Regions from separate parts of the Deinococcus malanensis genome, predicted to be linked through region 1. Evidence: riboswitches for the same ligand, from Rfam matches in the RefSeq annotation. Region 1 holds a riboswitch; each other region holds the start of a gene.
What was found. Region 1 has a riboswitch for cyclic di-GMP ahead of IEY49_RS18330 (hypothetical protein). Riboswitches for the same ligand answer to the same signal wherever they lie in the genome.
Positions count from the first base shown of each region.

Region 2: linked by a shared signal. The riboswitch ahead of IEY49_RS09950 (family 16 glycosylhydrolase) and the one ahead of IEY49_RS18330 (hypothetical protein) in region 1 are both predicted to bind cyclic di-GMP.
Region 3: linked by a shared signal. The riboswitch ahead of IEY49_RS12180 (hypothetical protein) and the one ahead of IEY49_RS18330 (hypothetical protein) in region 1 are both predicted to bind cyclic di-GMP.

Region 1 is NZ_BMPP01000021.1:2,276-9,220, forward strand. It holds gene IEY49_RS18320 (ATP-binding protein) at 1-1,034, shown strand, start outside; gene IEY49_RS18325 (sensor domain-containing diguanylate cyclase) at 1,319-2,866, opposite strand; cyclic di-GMP riboswitch class I at 3,172-3,247, shown strand; gene IEY49_RS18330 (hypothetical protein) at 3,640-5,145, shown strand; gene IEY49_RS18335 (hypothetical protein) at 5,297-5,674, shown strand; gene IEY49_RS18340 (acyltransferase family protein) at 5,671-6,945, shown strand, end outside.
Region 2 is NZ_BMPP01000007.1:103,780-110,724, forward strand. It holds gene IEY49_RS09920 (hypothetical protein) at 1-35, shown strand, start outside; gene IEY49_RS09925 (hypothetical protein) at 22-471, opposite strand; gene IEY49_RS09930 (DinB family protein) at 468-992, opposite strand; gene serS (serine--tRNA ligase) at 1,384-2,661, opposite strand; gene gatC (Asp-tRNA(Asn)/Glu-tRNA(Gln) amidotransferase subunit GatC) at 2,661-2,951, opposite strand; gene IEY49_RS09945 (alpha/beta fold hydrolase) at 3,020-3,904, opposite strand; gene IEY49_RS09950 (family 16 glycosylhydrolase) at 4,087-4,803, opposite strand; cyclic di-GMP riboswitch class I at 4,858-4,932, opposite strand; gene IEY49_RS09955 (glycoside hydrolase family 26 protein) at 5,120-6,010, opposite strand; gene IEY49_RS09960 (glycosyltransferase family 2 protein) at 6,039-6,945, opposite strand, start outside.
Region 3 is NZ_BMPP01000009.1:153,409-160,353, forward strand. It holds gene IEY49_RS12165 (hypothetical protein) at 619-1,041, shown strand; gene IEY49_RS12170 (RNA-guided endonuclease InsQ/TnpB family protein) at 1,408-2,475, shown strand; gene IEY49_RS12175 (hypothetical protein) at 2,527-2,997, opposite strand; gene IEY49_RS12180 (hypothetical protein) at 3,056-3,622, opposite strand; cyclic di-GMP riboswitch class II at 3,671-3,754, opposite strand; gene IEY49_RS12185 (COG1361 family protein) at 4,124-6,877, shown strand.

The sequences.
Region 1 (6,945 bases):
CCCCCCGTGGAGAAACCGTCACCATTGCCCTTGGCCGTCATGCAGACCGGGTACGGGTGAGTGTACGCGACCGGGGTGAAGGCATACCGCAGGAGTTCCGCAGCCGGATCTTCCAACGTTTCGCTCAGGCGAACGCGGCAGACACCCGTGAGCGAGGCGGCACCGGGCTCGGACTCAGCATCAGCAGGGCCATTGTCGAGCGGCACGGTGGAACCATCGCCTTCAACGATCATCCAGAGGGGGGGACGGTGTTCTGGTTCGAGCTTCCTGTGCTTAGCCCTGCTACGCCCACCGCTGGGCCGGGTGCCGTGAGTCGCAGGGTACTGGTGTGCGAGGATGACCCGAACATTGCCCATGTGCTGCAGCTGACCTTACAAAAGGCAAACATTACGGCTGACCTGACCTATAGCGCCGAGGAGGCCGAGCAGCGGCTCCTCGAACACACGTATGACGCGCTCCTGGTGGACTTGCTACTTCCCGGTAAGGACGGCATCTCATTTATACGAGAGCTGCGCAGCCGGCCACAGACGGCTGACCTGCCGATCGTGGTCTTGAGTGCCGTTGCTGATGAAACGAAAAGTACTCTCTTGGGTGACGCTCTGTATGTGGTGGATTGGCTCAACAAACCCCTGGACACGCCAAGGCTGCTTTCCGCCGTGCGTCTGGCCTTGAGGCGGGATGACCATTCAAAGCCACATGTCCTGCATGTCGAAGACGACGCGGACCTGCGAGAAGTGGTGGGCCAGGTTCTGGGCGAGCTGACGAGGATCACCCAGGTCGGGAGCGTGGCAGGCGCCCTGACCGAGCTTCAACTCTCTCAGTTTGATCTGGTACTTCTGGATCTCGGCCTGCCCGATGGAAATGGACTGGAACTGCTGCCTCACCTGCGTGCTCAGTTCCCTCCCGTGCCGGTGCTGGTGTTTTCTGCAAGCGAACTCGACCGCCCCAGCGTGGAACGGGTTGCTGCTGCCCTCATGAAGTCACAGACGTCCAACGAGACCCTCGTACAAACCATACAGGCCCTAATCAAATAGCCATGTGCCTGTGGTTCCCAGTGACTGTTATCTCCGCGCCGAAGCATGGTGGCAAAACCATGTGCTCATAACCTCATCCCATTGTGCTTCAGGCAAAAAAGGGAGGTGAGCCAGGACCTGCATTCTGCCCCGTAAGTCGAATAGCCCCGCTCAACGAGGATTTCGCGTTTACGCTTCGAAATCGCCTTTCAAGAATGTCCAGTGCCGAAAGATTTCCTGTTAAAGACTGCCAATTTGGAGGAAAAGAACTCCCTGCCAATATCGTCCCAGGTCCACCAGGACTGTCACACTTTCGTCGGCAGTTGCGCACGCAGGCGCTGGCGGCGTCGTTTGGCTTCATACATGCGCTGATCGGCCTGTCGTTCCAGGTCCGGCAGTTCGGTGCCAGAAAAGTACCCCGCTTCTGCCTTGACCACGCCAGTACTCGCGCCCAGGGGCAATGCCGTCACCTGACGGGCAGCCAGGGTCGCAATATCGACGTGCTCCATGGTGTCGTCCTCACTTGTCGGGTCCAACAGCAGTGCGAACTCGTCGCCTCCGTACCGGTAGGCTTGACCAAAGTCCCGGACTTCATGGTGAAGTGCCGTAGCGAACACCTGAAGGACACGGTCACCTTGCGCATGCCCTTCGACATCATTTACAAGCTTAAAGCCGTCCAGATCAATCAAGGCCAGGGTAAATGACTGCCGTGAATGTGCCCGCCTCTCAAGATCCTGGTCAAACGCGCGGCGGTTGGCTACACCGGTCAATGGGTCCCGGCGCGCCTGCAGAACGCTGGCTTCCAGCACCGAGTGCCGGACAAGCGCGGCGCGCACGCTCCGCCCGGCAGCGTCCAGCAATGCCCGGTCACTGGCGCGCCACGCGGCGCGGCGACCTCGGTCAGCGCGAACGGCAATCAGCAGGTAGTCGATGTTCGCATGCTGACCGAGTGGCACCCACGCGGCTGACTTGAGCCCAGCCTCAACCCCTTCCGGCAGTGCCAGGGGATGCTGCGGGTAGTCCTCGAGATAAGTGGTGTGCTTCGTGTTTCGTAGGGAACGCGTCACGCCGCCCGCGAGGTCGGGCAGGCGCGCCGCGAATGCCAGCAGGGCTGGGTTCAGGTCAGGCTGGTGGTGGGCGACCTGAACGGTCATGGTGTCCGCTTCAAAAGCCATCAGTCCGGTCCAGTCCGCGTGAATGGCTGTTCCGATCAGGCGCGAGACTTCCAGGGTGGCCTCCTGAGGACTCAATGTGGCGTCCAGCAGCCTGTTGATGTCTTCCAGAACCTGGGCGTGCGTCACCAACTGGCGCAATTCCTGCAGCTGCTGGCCCTGCATGCTCACCTGGGACTGAAGTGCGCGGTTGTGCAGCCGCAACTCGAGTTCATCCATGACTAACGCTGCGAGATCCTGGAGGGCCTCCAGGTCCGCCGGCTCAAGGTCAAGGGGCGCATCACCGAACACGCACAGGGAGCCGATACGGTGTCCACTGGGCGTGGTGAGTGGTGCGCCCGCGTACATCCGGATACTCGGGCTCCCAAGGACCAGCGGATTATCCAGAAAACGCTGATCCTGGCGGGCATCCGCCACCGTGAGGACCTCGTCGCTCAGGATGGTCCAGGCACAAAACGAGTGCTCGCGCGGAGCTGTGCTGTCGGTCGTCCCGAAACACGACTTTCCCCATTGCCGATCCTGATCCACAAAATTCAGAACGGCTGAAGGCGCTCGCAGAGTCCGGGCTGCCAGTCGGGTGATGCGGTCAAAAGCCTTCTCAGGGGCTGTATCGAGAATGTCGTACCGGGCAAGGTCCAGGAGCCGGGCGTATTCCTGTTCAGGCTGAGGAGCGCTCGACATGCTGGCAATGTAGAGCAGCCTACCTGACATGATTCTTGCGTCAGCGGCGGAAAAGACAGACCAACACTTCGGTGGTTGAGCGCGACTGAATTCGAACCCATCGCTCCCTTACCACCGAAATGACCGCCTGAACGCCATATCCTCAGAAGGCACTCAAAGCTGCCTTCAAACCAGACGTCCGTATCGACCTTACGTGAGAAGCGGCCCGTGAACCAGCGAACTTCACGTTATCCAGGTGTAAGGGGAGCGTCATCAACACTTCTCTAATCTGTGCAAGGTGACAAGCCTCCTGGCCTGTCTCTCTTAACCGACAACGGCAAAACCACTGTGAGGTGGTGACGCAAAGCTTCCGGGACCCCAGTGGTCGGCTGAGCTACCGAAAGAAGGGAGGCCTTGTGGGCATCCGTTACGTATTCAACTCTATGTTGCCTGTCGATGCCCTTCGTGGCCTGTGCCAGCGGTATCGCCTTAGCAGCCGGGCCACACCGAAGTATAATTGGGAACAACGCCCGGGCAAGGTGTTTCTGTCGGAAGCCCTGTTACTTATGGGCCTGATGCTGACAGCGTGTACAAGTGCGCCCACCCGCCCAACCGAAGTGACCAGTGCTGTTGGTGCTCAGTGGTCTCAGATGACCGCCTCTGAGCTCACCAGTACGGGAGCGCCAATGAAAGGGGCAATGTACTGGCCACGGCTGGCAAGGAATCCCTCCTGGTGGGGGGAATACGAACGCGGAGAGCTGACGGACGAACAGGTTCGAGCTGATCTTCAGCAGATGAAGAGGGAACTGAACATCAATACGGTGCGCGTCTTCCTTTTCTACGACCATGAATACCGCGCCTGGGGACAACTCGGATTTACAGATGGAAAGGGCACATTCAATGATGCGCGCTTACAGACAGTCAGCCGCTTTATCGACCTCGCAGGCGCCGAAGGTCTGGACGTCGTCCCCACCCTGTTTATGGAGATGGAGACCTTGGAACATGGCGGATTTGACTGGACCACACTGGAGACAAACTACGGTTACCATGAAGCTTACGCCCGCTGGGTGACCCGGATGCTGGCAGCCAAAGCCAATGTACACGGCGTCAATCTGAAGAACGAGCCGGACGGGTTCGGCGCGTGGGCAGATCCCGAGGTCGCGGGCCGAATCCTGACCTGGATGGGCCGCTTAAAGCAGGTGATCAAAGACGAGGCGCCGCATCTGGGCGTGTATGTCAACAGTGCCGCGTTCGACAATACCTTCAAGAAGTTCGAAGGTGCGCCTGTGGGCCACCAGTCGATCTACGACCTGTCTGACGCGCTGTTTTTCAACAGCTACCTGTGGGCAGACAACGGCTTCTGGCCTTATGCTGTCCCCGCTACCATCTACCGGTATATCAGCGACCATAACATTGCTCGCAAGCCGATGGTTCTCTCGGAACTGGGCTGGCCTTCCTACAATGACGACAGTGGCATGATCGTACCTGGCATGCAGTGGGATCTGCCGCTCGGGTTACGGCCCACCACGCCGAGTACGCCCGAAATGCAGAAGCGTGCTGTAGAAGAAAGCGTCTACTGGGCGGAAAAGTACGGGTTTTCCGGCCTGATTGCGTGGGCGGCCTATGACCACGTTCCGGGAGCATACCGGAACCCTTTCGGGCTGATCGACGGATCAGGCCGGGCCTCTGCGGCAGCCGCAGTCTTTGCCCAGGCGTTTACGAACCAATATTCCAGCCAGGGAGAAGCTCCGGTGTCGCTGGTCGATGGTCAAGTGACCGACGGGAAGATCAATGGCCTGAATGGCACCACTCCCCTGCCGGCTGGCGTGAACCTTGACGCAGGAGGGTCGTACGCCAGTCAGCCTCTACGGTACGCCAACCCAGTCTCGCTCGCAGTCAAGTTCCGTCAGCCCAGAACTCCTACCCATGACGGAGTTGCAGTAGGCATTACCTCGGCCGCGACCACTCCCAAGGTGATTCAGTTGCGCCGGGAGGAGCACACCAAAGTCTGGCGCCTCTTTATCAACAACAGCGAAACCGCACGCTCTCGTCCTGACGCAGGTCTGGGGACCGCGCCTGTACACGTACGAATTGAACTGGCAAACCGTGCGGTCACGTTCCAGGTCAATGGCAGCGCCCTGACCCTGTACTCCGTCAAAAATGGAGGGCGCTACAGTCTGACTCTGACAGCAGGTGAAGTCACGGCGCAGTGGCGTCTGACTGCGGCGGCCAGTACGGCCGCTGTGGAGCTACTGGAAGCGAGGGCACACGGGACGGCAGGCACTCGCTACTCTCCCTGACCCCTGTGCTCGTCTTCGCGGCGCCCAAGCAGCCCTTGGGAAGTAGTGAACCACTGAACTTCAGCATCTGGAATGTTTGTCCTCCAATTCCGGTTCTGCCGGGAGCGCATACCGGATTTCTCCCATCTCCCCTGCCACTACCGGAGGAAAAGTGCACCTTGACCGCACTGCTGGCGTCACGGCGCTGAACACCGGATTGACGATGATCGACGCGGCCTACAAAGCCTGGCATTCGGTTAAACCAGGGAGCGGGAGAAACCATGATCATGGCCTCCCCAAGTGTTTCATCCGACGATGGATCTTCGTTCGTTGGATGAAAGAGCGGGTTGCAGAATACGCAAGTTGCCCCGTCGTCGGGCGCATCCCTGAAGTTGAACAGGTTACATATCCTATCTACGTGCATGGCCCGCTGCTGCACCTGACTGGAGACCTGGACCCGGCACGGCCCACAAAACGTGAAGATGCCCGTGCGATCTCAAGTTTCCGTGAGCGTCACATACACGCTCGTTTTTTTAAAGTGACCGTGTGACCACATCGCCGCTCCCTGCACCAACGCTGCATGCATTGACCGGCCTGCGTTTCCTGGCGGCGATGCACGTCGTGCTGTATCACTATGGCCTGCGGACCTTCGAAGGGGCACCATTCTGGGTTTCCAACATCCTCCATTCCGGCTATGTTGGCGTCACGCTGTTTTTCGTGCTGTCGGGCTTCATCCTGACCTATGTCTACCTTGACGCCGATGCCCGCCGGACGGTGGACGCCCGCAAGTTCTGGATTGCTCGTGTCGCTCGAATCTACCCCGTCTACCTGCTGGGGTTGTTGCTGTGGCTGCCTTTTTTCATTGGTAAGGCTTCTGGGGACTACATCTCACCCTTGACGGCATGGCTCACAGGTCTAACGGCGCCTCTTGCACTACAGGCCTGGATCCCCAACACGGCCTGCGTCTGGAACTGCCCATCGTGGTCAGTGTCTGTGGAGGCCTTTTTCTACCTTCTGTTTCCTCTGCTGGCCGCCCTGCTGTACCCAAAATTCCGGGTCGCCACGTCGGGCGCGTTCGCCCTGACCTTCCTGGGATTATGGTTGCTGTCCCTTCTGCCCCCAACGGCGCATCTGATAACAGAGCGTTCAGGCAGCGCGCTGGGCACCTATGAACCCTGGCTCAACGCCGTGAAATTCAACCCACTCACCCGCCTGCCTGAGTTCCTGATGGGCCTTGCCCTGGGGAAGTTTTATCTTACACGCCGGGCACAGGGGCGTATGGACGTCCAGGCAGGCACAATCCTCGGACCCGTGGTGGCGTTGGCCCTATTGCTTATACTGGCCTTCAGCGGCAGCTTTCCGTACGTGTTTCTTCACAATGGCCTGCTGGCTCCCCTGTTCGCTGCGCTGATCTACGCGTTGGCGACGGGGAAGGGCGTCCTCACTGCCGTTCTCTCCGTTCCATTTCTGGTGCTGCTTGGCGAGGCGAGTTACTCGATGTACATCTTCCACGCCCCCCTCTGGGACTGGCTGTACAAATTCTCTAACACCGCTGGGATCGCGACTAACGGGGGGACAAGTCTATCCTTCCTGCTCGTCTACCTGGCGCTGATCGTCGGCGTCTCGATCCTGACGTTCAAAAAGATTGAGATTCCTGCGCGTGACGTCCTGCGTAACGTCCTCAGCGGAAAGCCGGCGCGCAGTCCAGCCGTGCCACGGGACGCTTCCGTGCCTACTTGGCGCTTCAATCCCCGACGCCCGGAATTCATCACCGGCGTCACAGTGGGTCTTGTCGCCGCCGCAGGTTTGCTGCTGCATCCA
Region 2 (6,945 bases), on a different contig from region 1:
CGGCCTGGGTCAGCCTCCGCATCACTCCAGGATGAACTTCACGCCTTCTTCGAAGGTGACCTGCCCGGCCATGGTGCGCGGCAGCACGGCATTGCGCCGCCAGGGCATCCACTCGGTCTGCCCGGTGGCGCTGCGCAGGAAGCCGCGGACTCCGACCTCGATATAGCGGGCTGGGCCCTGCAGCAATGCCGACAGACCCGCCCGCACCGTGTCAGGGTCGCGCAGCGGACCGTTCAGCCGGGCCGAAGGCACTTCGGCCGGCGCCTTCATGGCCGGAGCCTCGTGGGCTGGACGGGTGGGGGACGGATGCGGGCGGTACAGCTCGACCCGGAATCCCTCCAGGGCCAGCAGAACAGAAAGGGCTTCAGCCTCTGGCAGCGGCCGGGTGAAAGTCACATGCAGGTCGAGTTCAAAACCGCGCACGCCCTTGTCGGTTCTGGTCTGTGCGGGTGCATGGTCCGGGCCGGTCACGCGCCCGCACTCCGTTTCAGCAGCCGGCGGTGACTGTCCAGGTGACCGGCCACCATCCGCATCCAGTTCAGGGCGTCCAGTTCGCCATAGAAGGGGTGCCACATGGTGCGCTCCGGGACATCGCGAAGCTGCGCGGCCGCCGCTTCAAGTCGCGTGCGGTGCTCTGCCCAGCGGCCTTCCAGGTCTGCCCAGGCCAGCCCGTGAGGACTGGGCAAGGTGTGCGCCGGCGCCTGACGCCTGCCCTCTTTCAGCACGCCCGGTGTCTGGGGAAGAGGCCGCAGTTCCCGGTCGGACATCAGCAGACCCACCAGACGGGTAATCCCCTCGTTGATCAGCAGCACGTGCTCCGCTTCCTGGGCAGGCGACCACTCACGCCCCGGCTGGGTCACGGACCAGTCGGCCTGGCGGGTCCGCAACTCGGCCTCGAAGGCGTCGAGTTCAGCTGCCAGGCGTGCGCGCACCTCGTCGGGGGTACGGCCCATGATCAGCAGCACAGTCGGGTCTTGAAGGGATTGGGTCATGACGGCAGTGTACGCGGTGCTGTGCAGGGGAAGAATCCCCGTCCGCGACGGGCCGTACTTCTCACAGAGGGTCTGCCATTTGTTTCGAGCTCAGGGCAAGGTACGTAGAGGGGCAGAGAGCTTGGCAGCAGCACATCTGCGTCGTGCTCTGCCTCCGCAATTCCACATGAGCGCCCGTTCATGTCCGGAAGTACGTTTCCTTTTCCGTAGTCTGCCAGTCTCTTCCGCCGGACCGGATCCTGGGAGAATCAGGGTTCAGGGCATATTCCTGTCAGCCGTCCAGAGATCAGCGAAGGACCAGGATCATCCGACCCTGGGGCCCGCAGTTCCCACCCGTCCAGCTCTTCTCAAGGGCTCAGCCCTGTGTCAGACCCGGGTCTGGCGCTCCCTGTCAGCGCACCGGCTGGCCGATCACTTCTTTGCCGCCCAGGTAGGGACGCAGCGCCTGGGGAATTCGGATACGGCCGTCGGCCAGCTGATGGTTTTCCAGCAGGGGCACGAGAATGCGCGGCGCGGCAATTCCTGTGTTGTTCAGCGTGTGGGCGTAGACCAGCCTGCCGTCCTCGTCGCGGTAGCGCAGCCCTGTGCGGCGGGCCTGCCAGTCACCCAGGTACGAGCAGGAATGCGTCTCTCGGTACTTCTCCTCACTGGGTACCCAGGTCTCGATGTCGTACATCAGGACCTTGCCGGCACCCATGTCGCCGGTACAGTTCTGAACGACGCGGTAGGGCAGTTCCAGCGCCTGCAGCAGCCCCTCGGCATTGGTCAGCAGGGTGTCGAACCACCGCAGGGCCTCGTGCTCGTCGGCGCGGCACATCACGTACTGCTCGACCTTGCGGAATTCATGGACACGGATCAGCCCACGCACGTCTCGCCCGGCGCTGCCCGCCTCGCTGCGGAAGGCGGCGCTGATGGCGGCATAGGTCACCGGCAGGGTATCGAGCGGCAGCTGCTCCCCGGCGAACAGGCTGTTGACCGGCACTTCGGCCGTGCCCGCCAGCATGAGCTCGTCACCCTCGATCTTGTAGACCTGATCTTCCCCACCGGGGAAATGTCCGCTGCCGACAAAAGCCTCGGGCCGGGCCAGGGCGGTAGTGGACAGCGGCGTAAAGCCGCGTGCACTCAGGAAGTCCAGCGCAAAGGTCAGCACGGCCATCTCCAGCATGACCGCCTCGCCCTTAAGCAGGTAGCTGCGGCTGCCCGAGACCCGCGCGACACGCTCTGGGTCGCTCCAGCCCTGTTTTTCCAGCAGTTCGACGTGATCCAGCGGCGCCACGCTGAAGGTGGGCAGCTGGCCTTCGCGGCGCAGTTCCACGTTCTCGGTGTCGTCCTTCCCGACCGGCACTCCGGCATGCGGAATGTTCGGCACGCGCAGCAGCAGCTGACGCAGTTGCTCCTCCTGCGCACGCAGGGCCGGTTCCTGGGCCTTGAGTTCGTCGCCCAGATCCTTGCCCTTCTGAATCAGGGCCGGGCGCTCCTCGGGGGTGGCTTTGGGCACCAGCTTGGCATTCGCGTTGCGCTCGGCCTGCATGGCCTCGACCTGCTGCTTCCGGGCGGTCAGTTCACGGTCGAGGCTCAGCAGATCGTCCAGGTCTAGGTTCACGCCCTTGACCTCGATGGCGCGGCGGACGGTTTCTGGATTGTCGCGGATAAAGCGCAGGTCGAGCATCAGTCGGCCTCGACCGTGCGGGGCACGCGGATCTGTCCGCCCTGCATCTCGGGGGCCAGGGCCTCGATCACCTCGGGGGCAAACACCTCACCGGGCACGTCGTCACGCAGCACGTTGACCAGATCCACCGGCCGCTGCATTTCCTCGACACCGTCGGTATTCACTTCCCGGAGTTGTTCGAAGTACCCCAGGATGCTGTTCAGGTCGGCGGTCATCGATTCGCGCTCTTCAGGTTCGAGGTGCAGCCGCGCGAGCTGCGCGAGGTGGTCCAACTGGGCCGCGTCAATCATGCCCCGAAGTATAGGGCGGCGCTGCGAAGAGGTTTTAGGGCCTGCAGAGACCTGAGGGCCACAGGGATTCAGGTGTCGAGTGCAGGTTGTGGCGACCGACGCCCGTGACCCGTTCCAACAAACGAGTGGACCAGCGCTGAAAGTTCCTGAGCGGCGTCCAGCTGGAGATAGGTCCAGCCGTGGTCCAGCACGTGCAGGTCGGCATGAGGCAGGTCACGGGCCAGCCGCGCAGCCAACCTGACCGGAAACACCTGGTCATCGCGCCCCCAGACGATTCGGACCGGCGCGCCAACCGTGCCGAACAGCGCCGCCGCCCCCAGGGTATGACGGCGGTGAAAGCCCCGGATCATGGAGCGGACATCACGGCGCACCCCTGGATTCGTGGTCAGGCCGGCGCTCCAGCGCTCAGCCTGCTCTGTGCTCATGCCGGTGGTACTCAGGCGTCCGAAGGCCCAGCGCTGACGCCCGAGTCTGGGGTGGCGCATCACCCGCCCCAGCATCTGCAGTCCCCCAGGAACATAGGGCAGCACTTTGAGAGAAGCGAACACGGGGGGCAGAAAGTGCTCGTAGGCATCACCACTGGTCAGCACCGCAGCGCCTGTGACAGTGGGATGCCGGGTCAGCACAAGCTGCATCACTGCTGTTGCGGTGTCGTTGCTGATGATGGTCGCGGGGGCCAGTTCCAGTGCCGTGATCAGATCCGCCACGAGATCTGCCAGACCAGACGGCGAGAGGTCGGCGTGCTGCGGCATCGGCTGTCGGTGCGAGCCCAGCGGCAGGTCAGGAACGACACAGCGGTAACCCAGTACTACCATCCGCGTCACCAGGTCGTTCCAGATGGTGTGGTCCGTAAAAGCTCCATGCAGCAATACCAGCGGAGTTCCTTCCCCAGCCTCGTGCACCTCGAGATCACCCTGCCGAAGACGGACCACACGAGACTTGTACTGAACCATAACTCCCTCCGTAACGAATGTCACATTCAAACTATGGGGTCAGTGGGTGCGGAACCATGGCAGATGTCCTGTACACCTTTCCTGCTGTCTCGGCACGAACAGAAAGAATCCCCGACCCTGGCGGGCGGGGGAAGAGAAGTCTCCGGAGCAGAACGGAATGTCGGGGAGCCGCCGAGAGGCCTTCAGAGCGGCTGAAAGCTGACCGAATCCACCAGCATGTAGACCCGGCCGGGTTTGACCTGACCGCCCCAGTTGGGGTCCATGGTGGGCCAGACATTGAGCATCAGGTGCCCGGGCTGCTGGGGCACGTGCTGGCGGGTCTCCCAAACCTTCACGCCGTCAATGCTGAAGGCCAGGCGGTGAGGCTGCCAGTCCCAGGTGTAGGTGTGGAAATCACGCGCCAGATCGGTACGCTGGGGCGAGGGCACCAGGGCGGCGGTCTTGGTCTTCAGGCTGGTCCAGGCCGCCGCGTTCATGAAACTGGTGCGGTGACCCTCGATCTCCACGTCGATTTCGGTGGCGCTGTTGTTGAAGAAGCTGAAGGCACCGCTGATATTACCGGGGCGTGCGCGTCCGGGCGTACGGGCCTCGGGAGTGTGGCTGGCAGCGCGCATCCGCACGCTGTAGCGACCGAACCCGAACCGGCGGTGGGTCTGGACCTCAGCCGCCTGGGCACACAGACCCTGGGGGCAGGCCTTGACGTCCAGCATCAGAACGAGGTGACCGCGGCCATCGGTATAGACGTTCTGCTTCTGAAAAGCGCCCTTGACCTGATCGTTCTGCCAGAAGCCGTTCCAGGTGGACACGCCCCAGGTGGAGGTATCCAGGCGATCAAAGTTCTCGGTCCAGCGTGTAGGGGCGTTCGACTGGGTCTGCGCTCCCGTCACGAGTGTCAGCATCAAAGCACAGCCTGCCAATTTGACCCTATTCGCCCACTTCATCACGCTTCTCCTTTCGGTGGTCCGGCTGACCTCATGGGTCCCGTGACTTTGCGTCCCCGCTTCGCAGCGGGTTTGCCGTTATCGGTGGAAAAGCTGCTTCTGCGGGCTTCCCTCTTTGTCGCAAGATTAACGCATCAAAAATATCACTCCCGGCCCAGCACCCCCCCGTGAAGGGGTGTGGTTAGCTTCAGTGAGCTGGGACGGACCCAGGAACAACCAGAACCAGACATAAAAAAAGACCGCCTGTCACGGCGGTCAGTACGATCTTTCTATCTCAGGATTGTTTACGGATACAGGCCTTAAAGGCGTCCAGGGCTGCCTGGCTGGTGGTCAGACGCCAGTCCACGTTCCGGTCTACCACATGAAACCAGAACACCTTGCGGACCTGAGGGTAACTGGGCAGCACCTGACACATATTGCGGATCCAGGCCGCCTTGTTTCCACCCTTCTCCACGCTGGACAGCTCGCCAAGCTGCATAGGCTTGTTCGTGATCTTCTTGACTGCGCGGTAGGACTGGTCAAAGGTCTGGGCAAACGTCTTCCAGCGGTTCCAGGGATTGGTCGTGCCCCAGTTGTACCCGTCCAGACCGACCTCGTCGACATACGCGTCACCCGGGTACAGCGCGCGGTAGTTCGACCGCATGGTGGGATAGATGATGTTGGGGCTCCAGACCCACCGGACGTTGGCCTTTTCCTCGCGGAAAATGCGGTGCAGACGCAGCCAGGCCCGCTTGAAGTCCTGTGGAGTGTTCCTGGCACTCAGCTGGTACGCGCCCCAGTCGCCATTCATCTCCGGGGCAAACGTGATCGGGATGGTGCGGCCGGTGGTCCGGATACTGCGGGCGAACCCCCGGATATAAGCGTCGTGCTCGCCAGCCGCAATAGCGCGGTAGGTCACGCCCTTGTATTTGTTTTCCCCCAGCCGGATGCGTGGCTGCCAGGACAGCTCAAGCTGCCGGCCCGGCGTCTTGAAGAACTGGAGCGCGGCCTGCCCTGGAAATGGCCGTTTCCAGTCAACGAACCAGCGGGTGGAGGTGAAGGTGCAGCCTACCTTCTGCTCCACAGCGCCCAGAACGGACGGCGAATTCACCGTCAGGCCGAACATTCCGCAGGAGGCCGCTTGCGCTGTGCCAACCAGGGCCCAGACTCCCATCGCGGCGCACATTCGTGTCCACCTCAACTCAGTCTCCCGATCAAGATGCGCGCTCCTCGGGGCCGGTCCCGACGGGCATAGGCAGCGGAAGGGTGGCTGGAGCTATGGCAGCGGCAGGAGACATTGCCGGGGTCCTAGCGGCCGGGTTGGTCATGGCCATATTCAGGCCTACCCGGGGCAGTTTGTTCCAGTGTACGTTGCGGCGGCGAAGGAAGGTCCAGCAGGTCATCATCACTACGATAGCGACGAAAGGCCGCAGGAAGAAGCGCTGGGTTGGCGTGTAGATCAGCATGCGCCACGAAGCTCCACCAAGCGCCAGGGCCGCACCTACGATCACAAAGTCCACCAGAACGTGCGCAATGATGGGCCACACGGCGTCGAAAGTGGAGTACTGCACCAGAATCGAAACGGCAGCGATATCGATCAGCGGACCCACACCGCCCAGCACCAGTCCGTAGAGCAGCATGTAGGGCAGCGTCAGCAGACCTACCTTCCCGGCGCGGGGGTTGAACATCAGATGACGGTATTTGATCATCGTCTGGAAGGTGCCGTACATCCAGCGCATCCGCTGACGCCACAGATGCTTCAGCGCCTGGGGCGGCTCGGTGAAGCTCAGGGCCCGGGGCTCGAAGCGCACCTCGTAACCGGCGGCGGCGATGGCGATGGTCAGATCCATGTCTTCCGTGAGGGTGTCGCGGCTGTAGCCACCGAGTTCCCTCAGCAGTTCAGTACGGAAGGCCCCGGCAGCTCCCGGCACCACCGACACGGTGCCCAGCATGCACTGCGCGCGCTTTTCCATATGCTGCCCGACGGTGTACTCCATGTCCTGAACGTGGGTAATCAGCTTGGCGTCACCGGCCACGCGTACGTCACCAGCCACCGCACCTACCCGGGGGTCGTGGAAGTGGCGGGCCAGGGCAGCCAGGGTGCCCGGGGCGATGGCCGAG
Region 3 (6,945 bases), on a different contig from region 1:
TCTGGGCAGTTTGGCGCAGTGCAGCCCAGGTCTGGCGTGTTATATTTCTCAGGCCGAAAGGGACGTTCAACACGGCCAAAATCCCACGTGCGCCCTTAGCTCAGTTGGATAGAGCAACCGCCTTCTAAGCGGGACCTCTGTCCTTTTTTTGGTTCTTCGGCACGTTCTTTTCAATACTGTGAAAACACTGCAGTGATCGTCCAGTACATGTTTTAGTAGTAATTCTTTACAGTATAAAAACCGCCGGGCCCGTATTGATCGATTTTAGGCAGATCAGAGCTTTGCCGGAGCAATGGCCGACGTTTGGCCAACGCCAGCCATCAGAAAACCTCGTTGCAGAGGAACAATACTAACTTTTACTACTAGGTTGCCACACTCCCATCTGCGTGGGAAATGCGGGGCGACTTCCTCGTATACATCAACATCAGTGATGGGGTTTAATGAGTGCTGACCCTAGCAGTTAGTGATGACCACATGGCGCCGTACTCTAGTCCCACCCAACCGCCGGGACTAGAAAGCCCGGATAATTCCAGGTCCCTGCTAATCCTCTCGACTTATTAACAACATAGGGTGGGCCTGAGGCTGGCGCTCATAACAACTTTCAATCAGGATGGAGTTATGCCTTCAAAAGCAGCTCTTGCTCGCACGTACGACCTGCTCGCACTGCAAGAAAACCTTGAAGTTGTTGCGGGTCCTTTCATAGGCGGTCTCGTCTGTATCGAACGTCGCAACCAACCCTGGCGTATCGATACCATCACCACCATTACCCCCTTGAGCATCACTACAGCGGGCGGGTACAGCTATGACACGGCCACGGGCCGGCCTCTGTTTGACACTAAAGAATTCTGGCTGCACCCGTTGACTCCGGAGAACCTCGCGTACCTCATCCTCGCTGAAGGGCTCCGTGTTGCAGCAACCCTGAAACCAAGCACGCTCACGCCGGAAGAACGCTCCGAGCTGATGCCAGTTGCGCAGAGCTTAATCCGGGTCTACAACCGGCTGCGTGAAGGCAGTCAGCACCGCTTGCGGGAACGCTCTTGAGCGGGGCATCAGGAGTTGCCCGGGGCGCCCGCTAAAGCGATCATTCTTAGCCATGGAGCTTGGCTGAGACCAGCCCGCCACCACAGCCCCGACGGTCTTTACTGAGAAGGGGCTGGGTTATCCATCCCACCCTTTCGAGGGTGGGATGGATAACCCAGCCGCCCGAAGGGCGGAGTGCTGATGCTTATGTCTGAGGCGAAAGCGCCGCCGCGTGGTATGCTGGAACAGCAAAAACCCGCCGCCTTTCTGGGGAGTCAGGCGCGGGGACGGCGACACCTTACAGGGAGGTGAACGCACATCCAGACTACCACCCACCTCAAGGCATTCCGCTACCGTCTGCGTCCCACGAAGGCGCAGGAAGCTGCGCTGACCGAACAGCTCCGGCTTTGCCGCAACCTGTACAACGCGGCCTTACAGGAACGCCGGGACGCCTACCGCAAGGCAAAGAAGACCGTGACCGGGTACGACCAGATGAAGTACCTGACGGAAATCAAGGCGGCCCTGCCGGAATACGCCGGGGTCTACTCGCAGGTGCTTCAGGACGTTCTCAAGCGCCTGGACAAGGCATTCAAGGCGTTCTTCCGCAGGGTCAAGGAAGGCTCCAAGCCCGGCTATCCCCGTTTCCAGGGGCGGGACAGGTTCGATTCCATCTGCTACCCGCAGTCGGGATTCAGCGTGTCGGACAAGACCGCTTTCTTCTCCAAAATCGGGAACATCCGAATCCGGCTGCACCGCCCGTTGGAAGGCAAGGTCAAGACGGCCACCATCACGCGGGACTGCGGAGAATGGTACGTCAGCTACGTGTGCGAGGTGGAAGCCCAGCCGCTTCCCGTTTCGGGAAGCTCGGTGGGTGTGGACGTGGGAACGACATGGTTTTGCATCACCTCCGATGGGGAGTTTGTGGAGAACCCCCGTCACTTTCAGGGGGGTCTGAAGAAGCTGCGGGTGGCTCAGCGTGCGGTCAGTCGCAAGCGGAACAAGCGGAGCAACAGGCGCAGAAAGGCCGTCCAACAGGTCGCAAAACTGCATCGGAAGGTCGCACGGCAGCGACTCGACTTCCACCACAAGACCGCTCTCAAACTCGTCCGAGAGAACGATTTGATAGCCCACGAAGACTTAGGCGTCGGTGCGATGGGACGGGGCAACCTGGCCCGCAGCATTCACGATGTGGGCTGGGGTCAGTTCTTTTCTCTCCTTTCCCAGAAGGCAGAATGGGCCGCTCGGAAAGTGGTGCGCGTAGACCCCCGGTACACCTCTCAGCGGTGCAACGCCTGCGGGCACACCTGCCGGGAGAACCGAGCGAGTCAGTCGCGCTTTCGGTGTGTCGCCTGCGGTCATATGGACAATGCCGACCTGAACGCAGCGCGGAACATCCTGGGGCGGGCCGTCCCATCAGGCATCAACGTAGCGGTAGTGAACGCAAGCGTTGCCTGAAAAGCCAAAGGATTCATCCGTTGGTAGGTCACTGAAGAGCGCCCAGACACCTTAATTGCTGGTCAGGGTCAGCGTGATAACGGTATTCAGGTCTGCCGTGGCGGCGGGAGTTGCCCGCGCTCCGATCCTGTAGCGCGTCGCTTCGCCCGCCAGCAAATGCAGGGTTCCGTCCTGCCGGTAATACACATTGGACTGGGACCCGCTCACCCCGCTTACGGCCGTTCCAAGAGCCGTACCCATCGCCTGGTCGATCCCGCTGCCCGCGACCGTCCATGCCAGAAAATAATTCGCTTGTGATCCCGACAGGCTCAAGGTCAGAGATGAACTGCTTGGCAGGTCGTACGACACGCCTATGATGAAGTTCGCTCCGTACACATACGCGTCGTTGCGGGTCTGGCCAAGCGGATAATTGACCCCGAAATCAGCGGGCAGGCTCGCGTCCGTAAGAATCTGCACGCTGACCGTCTGCGCCGAGGCGCAGGAAAGCAGCAATAAACAGACAGCAAGATAGCGGCGTCGCATGGGCCTCCAGCATAAGCCGGACAGAAGTACCCTTCTGCCCGGCTTAAAAGTCTCAGGTTTAGTTGGCGGTGGCGGTCAGGGTGATGGTGGTGCTGAGGCTGGTGACGGCGGCGGTGGTGGATTTTGCGCCGATCGCGAAGCGCGTCGCACCTGTCGAAGTGCCAAAAGCGTTGAAGGCGGTGGTGGTGGCACCGCTCGCGTACGTGTCGGTCGCTGTGCCGCTGGCCGTGGCGGTGCCGACGCTGGTGGAGAACGGCACGTCCGAGGTGAGGGTGCCGCCGCTCGGGGTGTGGCGGTACGCGAGGAGGTAGTTCGCTTGGCTGCCGGAGAGGGCCAGAGAGACGTTGGTGGTGACGTTTGCGTAGGTAAGTTTGATCAGAAAGTTGCTGCCGTAAGCGAAGGTGCTGTTGTTCAGCTGATTAAGGGCGTAGCCGGTGCCGAAGTCCGCCGGCGTGGCCGCATCAGTCATGAGCACGACGCTGACGGTGGGGGCGGGCACGGTGCCGGTGGCGGTGACGGTGTCGGTGCCCGTGTTCGCGAGGGCGCCGGAAGCCAGGCTCAAGCTGGTCAGGGCGAGCAGCGCGGTACGGAAGGGAACGGCGAACAGGGGGGTACGGTTGTTCATTTCGACTCCTAGAACAGCAGTCGGCAGCGCTGAGACAACGATGGTTCAGCAAGGCCGGATCGGTCGCACCACTTGCTCCACACATTCCAGGTGCCCGGTTACGGAATGTGCTTCATTGCTTTCCAACCCAAGCAGGAGGTCCTGATGGATGTACACACCGTAGTGGCGGCTTTCTTACCTCCTCCTTACGTCAGGCTCATCCCTCGCTCGTGAAGGCCGTGAATGTCAGAACACTTGGCGTGACGGTCATTCCCCCTTGACCCGCCTTCAGCCTTCGAGATGCATGACAGGGAACAGGACGAAGAAGGAACCTCCAGGCAGTGCCCGGCCGGAAGAACTGAACCAGCAAGGCTCCGAATGTCTTCAGCCACCCTGTCCCACCCCGTGGATTCTCACCAGAACACAATCGGCAGCTTCATAGCGCACCAATCACGGCACCGCAGCATTCAGCCACGCCCGGGTCATGCCCGTGTGACAGGGCTGCGCCTAGATTTCATGCTGATGGCCCCTTCGTCTCGCCCTGTTGTCCGCGCGTTTACCCGCGTGGCGTCACTGACTGCAGCCTTGCTGCTGTCGATGGCGCCCGGACTCACGGCGGATTCCCCGACGAAGGCACTCCCGGCGGTCACACTGTCCACGACCGGCGAGGCGCTGGCGGTCATGCACCTGCCTGCGGAGTTACACAATCTCCCGCTCGAACTGAACCTTATCGGCGACCTGCCGCCAGGCATTCACGTCACGTACCCCCGGAAGCTTCCGGCAAGCCCCACGCCGCTGCTGCCCCTTTCCCTTCGCGTCGATACCCCAGGCAACTTGCTGGCTAACTTCGTCATGACTTTCAGCGTCACCACTCCGCAGGGAGTCCAGCATCTCGAAGTGCCGGTGCGCTGGCCGGAGTATGCGCAACTGGTGGTTCAGGGTCCGGCTGAGGCCGCCGTTCTTCCTGACGCGCCTGCCCGCATTCCGCTCCAGGTTCGCAACACAGGCACCGGCGCGGCCGACGTCACCGTCACCGCCGATTCAGGCACCATCGAGTCCCCCTACCTGCGTCTCATGCCAGGGGAGCAGCGCACCGTGCTGCTCGTGCTCCCGGCTGCTCTCAGCCAGCAGACTGCGACCGTCACGTTCAAAGGCGGCCTCAGACCCGTCACCCATACGTTACGCATCCGGGGGCACACGGGAGCTGGGGCGGATTCTGCCTACGGCGTCCGCTTGCGAACCAGCCTGAAAGCAGAATCCGGCGTCACGGCAGGTGTCACCGGGTCACTCCTGATTGACGGGCGCCTCAGCCGGATTACAGCTGTTCAGGCCGACATCGAACGTCAGGCCTCCGGCTTCAAGCTCAAAAGCGCCAGCGTGACACACGGCGAAACACGCCTGAATGTTGCCGAATCCGATGCGAGCAATCCTGCGGGAACCGTCGGCCGCGGCGCGTATCTGGCCCACCGCTGGCGTCCAGGAGGAATCGTCCGGCAGGTCGAGGTAGGCGCAGCGGTGCCGGAGCAGGGGGCCGCACGCGTCGGAATGAAAGCAGACCTGATGACGGCCACTGCAAGCGCGAGTGTCACAGCAAATGTCAACAGCCAGCTGCGTGACCCGGCGGTGAGCGCCACCGGCAGTACCGGCCCGTTCAGCGTGTCGCTCTTTGTGGCCCCTGAGCGGAGTGTGCCGTGGACAGCGGCCGCCACCTACCGCACTGAAGCGGCCGAGGTGCAGGCCAGTGCCTCAGGCGGCCGGAGCAGTTGGGCAGCGCTGGATACTCAATGGAAGGAACTGCCCGGCCGGCCTAAATTCGGGGTCCGCGCCGACTTCTCAGCGCAGTCCCTGTCCGCCGTTACGATCAGCGGCACCTACGGACCGGCGTCCGCGACCTTCAAGCAGATGACGGCCGGCCCGTGGGAACTCGCCGCCGGGACCTCGTACACCACAAAACCCGTCACAGGACGCATTGAGCTGAAGCTCAACGGCAACCCGGGCGGCCCTCTCGGCGGCGTCGCGACAGCCAGCGGTCAGGGTCAGTTCGGCGTAACGCAGTGGAACCTGCTCGGTTCCGTGTACCTGAACCAGCATGGCGTCGCCCGCTCTTCCCTGAAGGCACAGACAAGCACGCCGGTCGGGGCCGGGACCGTGAAAATGGAAGCGACCGCAGCAACCGACGGTGCCCTTGACCTCGCGGTCAAGGGTGTGGGATACGCGCAGGCGCTGGGCGGTCAGTGGACCCTGGAAGGCGGGGCGCACGCGGTTTCCCTTCTGACTCGTCCTCAACTTCAGCTTTCGGCGCAGGCGACGTATGCCTCACCGGGCGGGTGGGGCGGCTTCGTGGGCACGACGCTTCCCCTGTCAGGAGGACCTCTGCACCTGAAGGCCGGGCTGAGTTACTCCACGTTTTTGCCCACGACCGATAAGCTTGCTGAACTGCTCGCCGGACCCGACCCGAGTCGCCGGACTGTGCGGGTGGTACAGGACCTCAACGGAACGCTCCAGCCCCTCGCAAATGTCCGTATTTCGGCGTGTAACCGGCAGTTCCAGACGAATGAGCGCGGCGAAGCCACAGTGACTGGCCCGACCAGCGCCTGTCTGGCAACCGTCAACGTCAACGACCTTCCAGCACACATGGTGATGATTAACAGCTCGGCCGAGGTGGCACCCGGTGGGACCGTGACGTTCCGTGCTCAGCCGGCAACCGTTCTGCAGGGTCAGGTCTCCTACACTGATCCCGATACCGGTGCGCTGGTTTCTGACGGTCCATCCAAGGTCGTCCGTGTCAACCTGACCGGTCCCGAGGCCCGCTGGACCACAGTGCAGCTTCCTGGCGGTCAGTTCGAGTTCCACGATCTTGCGCCCGGTCAGTATCGGGTGTTCATTGACGGGCAGCCTCCCGTGGACGTGACTCTGCCGGCTACCGGTGCATCGGTCATTGTGCCCACGCCGGGACCACGGCGGACTGTGCTCGACAGCAGCGCGGTGACTCCCAGCCTGCGCCTGATCTGGGACAGTGTCGTGATTCAAGCAAGCCAGGCTCCCAGGCTGCGCCTGCGCCCCGGCGCACCCCTGAGGGAAGTGACGGTCCAGGTGGGCAGCCTCACACGGACCTATTCCGCCGCCACTCAGCCCCAGGACGACGAGTGGGTGCTGACGCTGCCCACCCCTCAGGAGACCGGCAGCGTTCCTGTCACCGTCACGGCTCACTTTGCCAACGGCACCACTGCCCGTCGGAGCACCCACCTCATTGTGACAATCCCCTCACCCCCATGAACACGCCGTCCCGTAGCCCACACCCACCAGGCGAAAGCCAGCATTCCCACATCCTTGCCGTTTCCGGA